3 regions of the Rhizobium sp. USDA 3886 genome follow, and region 1 is predicted to be linked to each of the others. Evidence: predicted binding sites of a transcription regulator. Region 1 holds the regulator's gene; each other region holds the start of a gene.

Region 1 (2,266 bases):
GGGCCGCTTCGGCTGAGTTGCGGCGTTCAGGCTATTCAAGGACAATTCCCATGGCATCGACCCATATCTTTTCTGCCTATGACGACGATTTGAAGTTCCTAACCCGCCGCATCTCGGAAATGGGTGGGCTTGCCGAGCAGATGGTGTCCGACGCAGTCCGCGCCCTTGTCAACGGCGATACGGCTCTGGCCCAGAAGGTCATCTCCGACGACGTGATCCTCGATCATGCCGAACGCGAGATCGGCGACAAGGCGGTCGTCACCATTGCCCGCCGCCAGCCGATGGCCTCCGACCTTCGCGAGATCATGGGCTCGATCCGTATCGCAGCCGACCTTGAGCGCGTCGGCGATCTCGGCAAGAACACGGCCAAGCGCGTCATCGCGGTGCAAAGCACCGGCGTTCCGCGTAAGCTCGCCCGCGGCCTCGAGCATCTTTCCGAACTGGCGCTCGTCCAGCTCAAGGAAGTGCTCGACGTCTATACGACCCGTGCCGCCGACAGGGCGAAGTCGATCCGCGAGCGCGACGAGGAAATCGACGCGATGTACACTTCGCTGTTTCGCGAGCTTCTGACCTACATGATGGAAGATCCGCGCAACATCACCAGCTGCACGCATCTTCTCTTCTGCGCCAAGAACATCGAGCGCATCGGCGACCATGCCACCAACATTGCCGAAACGATCTATTACATGGCGACCGGCGCCCAGCCGGAAGGCGAACGTCCGAAGGACGATACTGCCAACACCGTCGGCGCGGTCACGGAATGACAATTCCGAACCGGCCCTCAGGAGACCGAACCGAATGATCCCGAGAGTTGCAGTCGTTGAAGACGAAGAGGCACTGAGTGTGCTTCTTCGCTATAACCTTGAGGCCGAAGGTTTCGAGGTCGATACCATCCTGCGTGGCGACGAGGCCGAAATCCGGCTTCAGGAGCGCACGCCGGACCTTTTGATCCTCGATTGGATGCTGCCGGGCGTATCGGGCATAGAGCTTTGCCGCCGCCTGCGCATGCGTCCGGAGACCGAGCGCCTGCCGATCATCATGCTGACGGCGCGCGGCGAGGAAAGCGAGCGCGTCCGCGGCCTTTCGACCGGCGCCGACGACTATGTCGTCAAGCCGTTTTCGACGCCGGAGCTCGTTGCCCGCGTCAGGGCGATGCTGCGCCGCGCCAAGCCTGAGGTGCTCTCGACGGTGCTGAAATGCGGCGACATCGAACTCGACCGCGAAACGCATCGTGTTCACCGCAAAAGCCGCGAAGTTCGCCTCGGCCCCACCGAATTCCGCCTCCTGGAATTCCTGATGTCGTCGCCCGGCCGCGTTTTCTCGCGTTCGCAGCTTCTGGACGGTGTCTGGGGCCACGACATTTATGTCGATGAGCGCACTGTGGACGTCCATGTCGGCCGGCTGCGCAAGGCGCTGAACTTCTCCAACATGCAGGATGTCATTCGCACCGTCCGCGGTGCCGGATATTCCATGGAATCCTGATTGCCGCTTCCATTGCCGGACATCAAAAAACGGGCCCGCGAGGCCCGTTTCCGTTTGTCTTTTATCCGGCTCAGTTTGCGCGAGCTGCTGTCCTGCGGCGCTCGTTGACCGGCTGATAGGCAAGGCGCGCATGATAGCTGCAGTAGGGTGAAGAGTCCGGGCTATCGCAACCGCAGAAGTGGAAATCATCCTTCAGCGGATCGCCGACCGGCCACTTGCAGGTGCGTTCCGTGAGTTCCGTCAGGCCGAGGCGGCGGGAGATCGGCACGACCACGTTTGCGGCCGGACGATAGTTTACCTCCTCCATGAGATCGATTTCGATCTCTTCCTTGAGCATCGTTGCGCCCTGCTGGCGCGTGACGGTGCGGGTCGCGATCCGCGATGCATAGTTCGGTGCGCGCGGAGCCGAGGTATTACGCTTCGGCGCGCGTGCGGCCGCCGCGGTGCCGCCGGCCTTGGCGCGGCCCGGAAGGCTAAGCCTGTGGACCTTGCCGATCACCGCGTTCCTGCTCACTCCGCCGAGCTGCGCAGCGATCTGGCTCGCGCTCAGTCCTTCGGACCAAAGCTTTTTGAGTTTTTCGACTCGCTCGTCTGTCCAGTTCATGCCCTGTCTCCGCCGTTTAGCGTTGTGAAGGCAGAATCCCCCACCCTTGCTCCGGATACATCCGAAGCAGGAAACGCCTGACCAATTGTGGTGACTAGTTCCGCCGCATGCAGTCTAGTAATTGAGTTTTAACCTAGTGTGAGGCTGACTCCGTGACAAGAGTCGCGGGAATCCGGATGA
Region 2 (2,266 bases), on a different contig from region 1:
ACCCGATCATAGACTTGCAGCATGAAGAAAGAGCCGGTGAGCGCCAGTATGTTGACGATGCAGCTTGTCGCTCCGACACCGAGGAAAGCGCGCTTGAGGGAAAAAAGCGCCGCCACAAGGAAAGCCTGTGGTGGGCTGGATTTTTCATTCGCCATGCAGCGCTCCGCGGTTACACCATCGACGAAGCGGAAGCCGTCTTCGTACGGATATTCAATATTGCGTTCTTCAGCTTGAGGCCATTGTTAGCATCCCATGTGGCCGACGTGACCCCCTTAAAAATTTTCTTTCGGTCTAAATTAAGGACCGCTTTATGTCGGACGCAGGTGAAGGCCCGCTGTGCAGCAACGAGATCAATTGCACACACGCGGCTCGCGCCTTGCGGATGAAGTTCTCGCCCACAATCTCGATGTCGGTGTAAGGCTGAAGCCAGCCACGCGACCTCCGGTGCCCTCGCCTGGAGCGTTTGTCAGCGGTGTAGGTGCGGGGCACAATCTGGCCTCGCCGGCAGCCTATGGTCTGCGGCCGGTAACCTTTCATTAACCTTATCGGCCTATCGATGGCTGGCCGCTTTTCTGCGATAACAAAGCAGCATACGGCGTGCTGAGTCTCATCGATTCGCGCATGCCGCTCTTGGACTGGACATCTTCTCCAAGGAGGTTGCAATGCAACTGATCGCTCTACCAGATACGTTCAACCTGATCGGCAATGATGCGATTATCGTCATGAAGGCCAACGACACGCATCAAGCCGTATGTGTCACGAAAGACGCGCTTGCAAATGTTCAGGCCGCGCCTGACGCGCGGTGGCTGCCGCAGGATCTCAGCGTGCTCGAACACATCGCGAGCCGGAAATTCGATCATGGCGAGATCGCCTTCGATGGCCGAATCTGGATCACGGCGAAGGATATCCAAAACTGGCATAAGATGACGCGGCATTAGCGCCCGGAGTGCTCCGCCCGCTGCCTCGATAAGAATACCCGACCCGAAGATGCCGAAAAGGCAGTTTGTCGCATTTCCGTAATGTGGCAGCCCTAAGTTTAGAATGGCTCCAAAACTAGGGGCCAATTCTCAACTTTGGAGGCAGTCCCATGAACGAACATCTTTCTCAAAAGATATTCCCCACGACGCAACTTGAAGACGCGGATGGCGAAGGCCACAATTCAAGTCCCAATCCGACGATGGGCGAGATCATCAGCAAACGCTTTTCGCGCCGCAATTTCCTCCAGGGTTCGCTTGCCGTTGCCGCCATTACCGCGACCGTCAGCCCGGTCGCGTTGATGACGGCGGAAAAAGCGCGCGCGAACGGCACTTCGGCCTTCTCCTTCCCGGAAGTCGAGGCAGGCGTCGATGCCAACCATCACGTCGCCGAAGGTTACAACGCCGACGTTCTCCTGCGTTGGGGCGACGCGCTGTTCCCGGACTCGCCGGCCTTCGATCCGGCCAAGCAGACCGCAGAAGCCCAGCGCCGCCAATTTGGCTACAATAACGACTATGTCGGTTTCATCCCGCTCGAAGGCTCTTCGACACACGGGCTGCTTGTCGTAAACCACGAATATACCAACCCGCACCTGATGTTCCCCGGCATCGTCAAGATCGTCGATGGCAAGATCTCCCAGGACAAGCTCAGCAAGGAACAGGTCGACGTCGAAATGGCCGCGCATGGCGGTACGATCGTCGAGATCCGCAAGGTCGACGGAAAGTGGCAGGTCGTTCCGGATGGCAGCCACAACCGCCGCATCACATCCACCACGGAAATGCAGCTTACCGGCCCGGTCGCCGGTCATGATCGCGTCAAGACTTCGGCGGATACGACGGGCACACGTGTCATCGGCACGCTCAACAACTGTGCCGGCGGCGTGACCCCTTGGGGCACTTACATCATGGCGGAAGAGAATTTCCACGGCTATTTCTCCGGCGAACTGCCGGAAGGTCACAAGGAAGCTGCCAATTACAAGCGCTATGGCGTGCCGGAGGGGAGCTACGAGTGGGGCAATTATTACGACCGCTTCGACCTGTCCAAAGAACCGAACGAGCCGAACCGCTTCGGATGGATCGTCGAAGTCGACGTCATGGATCCGACTGCAACTCCGAAGAAGCGCACTGCTCTTGGCCGTACCAAGCATGAGGGTGCCGCATCGATCGTCAGCAAGGATGGCCGCGTGGTTTTCTATCTCGGCGACGACGAACGCTTCGACTACGTCTACAAGTTCGTGACTTCGGGAACGCTCAATGCGACCGATCGTGCTGCCAATCTTGATCTCCTCGAT
Region 3 (2,266 bases), 200 kb from region 1:
GAGAACTGATGCCAGTCAGCCTGAACTTCCGGCTGGCTGAGATAGGTGAAGAACTTGGCAACACCCTTGTAGACTTCCGGCTTCTGACCGTTCAGCGTCCAGAGCGTTGCGCCGCCGATGATCGAGTTCTTCGGATCCTTGGTGACGTCGTCGTAGTAAGGCAGCGTCGAGAAGCCGACCTGGAAGTTCTTGGCGTTGGCGATGACGCCGGCGCGCGAGCCCGAGGAGCCCATGTAGATGGCGCACTCCTGCGAATAGAACTTCGGAGCAGAGTCAGGACCACCGCCCGGACCGCCGTACTGGAAGTAGCCGGCGTCCTGCCACTTCTTCAGGTCGTCCCAGAGACGAACCTGGGTCGGGCCGTTGAAGGTGAATTCGGCAGCCGGACCGCCGAAGCCGTTCTGAAGCGTGCCGTAAGGCAGGTCATGGATGGCCGAGAAGTTTTCGAGGCCGATCCAGGTTGCAGCATAGGTGATCGTAAAGCCGCACTTTGCAGCACCGGAGGAAACGATCTTCTTGGAAAAGTCTGCAAGTTCGGCATAGGTCTTCGGGGCAACGTCCGGATCAAGGCCGGCCTTCTTGAAGACGTCCTTGTTGTAATAGAGGATCGGCGTCGAGGAATTGAACGGGAAGGACAAGATGTTGCCTTCCGGATCGGAATAGTAGCCGACGACGGGAGCGATGAACTTCGACGGATCCCACGGCTCGCCTTCATCGGCCATCAGCTTATAGACCGGGTAAATAGCGCCTTTGGCGGCCATCATCGTGCCTGTGCCGACTTCGAAGACCTGAACGATGGCAGGCTGCTGACCGGCGCGGAAAGCGGCGATCGCGGACGTCAGCGTTTCCGGATAGGTGCCCTTGAAAACCGGAGTGACGTGATAATCAGACTGGCTTTCATTGAATTTCTGGACGATCTGCTCGAGCTTCTTGCCGAGTTCGCCACCCATGGCGTGCCACCAGGTGACTTCGGTCGCAGCAAAGGACGTGGATGCAGACAATGCGACCGCAGCGGCGGCCAAAGAAAGCTTCTTGAACATGGATAAAATCCTCTCCACCAGTCGTTGGGGTGAGGACACGCAATAGAGGCCTTGTATGACGCCTCCTTAACAGTTCAGTGACAGAAAGATTACAAAAACCGGATGTTTTGCACGCCTATGCAAAGCAATCAAAAAGCGTCCGGAAAATGCCGGGGCAGACGGCCGGGCATTACTGCTACAATATCATCTCGTTGCGACAAACGGCCATGATCCGGCTGGTGCGAAAGCCAGAGATCGCTGGCGTCACGGATACGTTTTTGGGCAGCGTAACGAACCGCATCTATGGCACCCATTTCGTCGCGCCGGGCCCTTACCTCGACGAAGACTGCCAGGTCGCGCTTCCAGGCGATGATATCAATCTCGCCGAGCTTGATGCGATGGCGGAGCGCCACGATGCGATAGCCCTTCAGCATCAAAAAGAGTGTCGCGATATATTCCGAGACGTAGCCGCGGCGCTGCGCCTTTCGCCGGCTAATGATCGCGCCCGCTATCACTCATTCCTAACCTTCATATCGAGCAGACGCTGGTAGAGTTCCTTGCGTGGCAGACCGGTGAGGCGTGCGGCTTCCGCGGCCGCCTTTGCCGTCGGCATGGACGTGACGAGGTCAGCAAGGATGGCGGCGACATCCGCTTCGTCCACCGGCTGCTCTTCCGGAGGGCCTATGACGAGCACGATCTCGCCCTTCACGTTGTCGTTTTCGGCATAATGCGCCGCAAGCTCCGCGAGCGTGCCGCGGCGGAACTCCTCATAGGTCTTCGTCAACTCGCGGCAAACGGACGCCCTGCGGGTAGACCCGAGCACGTCGGCAGCGGCAGCCAGCGTCGCGCCGATCCGGTGCGGCGATTCAAAGAAGAGGAGCGTCGCCGGCGCGACGGCAAATTCCGCCAGCCGGTCACGCCGCGCCTTGTCCTTCGCCGGGAGGAACCCCGCGAACAAAAAGGCGTCGTTCGGCAGACCCGAGCCGACGAGCGCGGCAAGCGGCGCCGATGCTCCGGGAATGGGAACGACGCGGTAACCGGCTTCGATCGCCGACTGTGCAAGGCGATAGCCGGGATCGGAGACAAGCGGGGTCCCGGCGTCGGAGACGAGTGCGACAGACTTGCCTGCTTCCAAGGCCTGCAGCAATCGCGGACCCGCCTCATCTGCATTGTGCTCATGATAAGCAAAGGGGCGGTTATGGATACCGTATCGATCGAGCAGAACGCGGGTCACGCGCGTGTCCTCG

Evidence for each region. Region 1 encodes PhoB, which activates phosphate uptake and scavenging genes when phosphate is short. Its sites were predicted from a motif close to TGTCATNNANCTGTCAT; they were not measured.
Region 2: ACZ9BX_RS30590 (PhoX family protein) is a predicted target of PhoB. The motif match lies at 1,005-1,021, and genes of this name have one in related genera.
Region 3: ugpB (sn-glycerol-3-phosphate ABC transporter substrate-binding protein UgpB) is a predicted target of PhoB. The motif match lies at 1,118-1,134, and genes of this name have one in related genera.

The regions. Positions count from the first base shown of each region.
Region 1 is NZ_JBWCDC010000001.1:2,518,487-2,520,752, reverse strand. It holds gene pstB (phosphate ABC transporter ATP-binding protein PstB) at 1-16, shown strand, start outside; gene phoU (phosphate signaling complex protein PhoU) at 51-764, shown strand; gene phoB (phosphate regulon transcriptional regulator PhoB) at 799-1,482, shown strand; gene ACZ9BX_RS12935 (GcrA family cell cycle regulator) at 1,553-2,086, opposite strand.
Region 2 is NZ_JBWCDC010000003.1:1,599,291-1,601,556, forward strand. It holds gene ACZ9BX_RS30580 (type I secretion system permease/ATPase) at 1-155, opposite strand, end outside; gene ACZ9BX_RS30585 (hypothetical protein) at 663-938, shown strand; gene ACZ9BX_RS30590 (PhoX family protein) at 1,088-2,266, shown strand, end outside.
Region 3 is NZ_JBWCDC010000001.1:2,714,319-2,716,584, forward strand. It holds gene ugpB (sn-glycerol-3-phosphate ABC transporter substrate-binding protein UgpB) at 1-1,040, opposite strand, end outside; gene ACZ9BX_RS13925 (YraN family protein) at 1,169-1,534, opposite strand; gene rsmI (16S rRNA (cytidine(1402)-2'-O)-methyltransferase) at 1,531-2,266, opposite strand, start outside.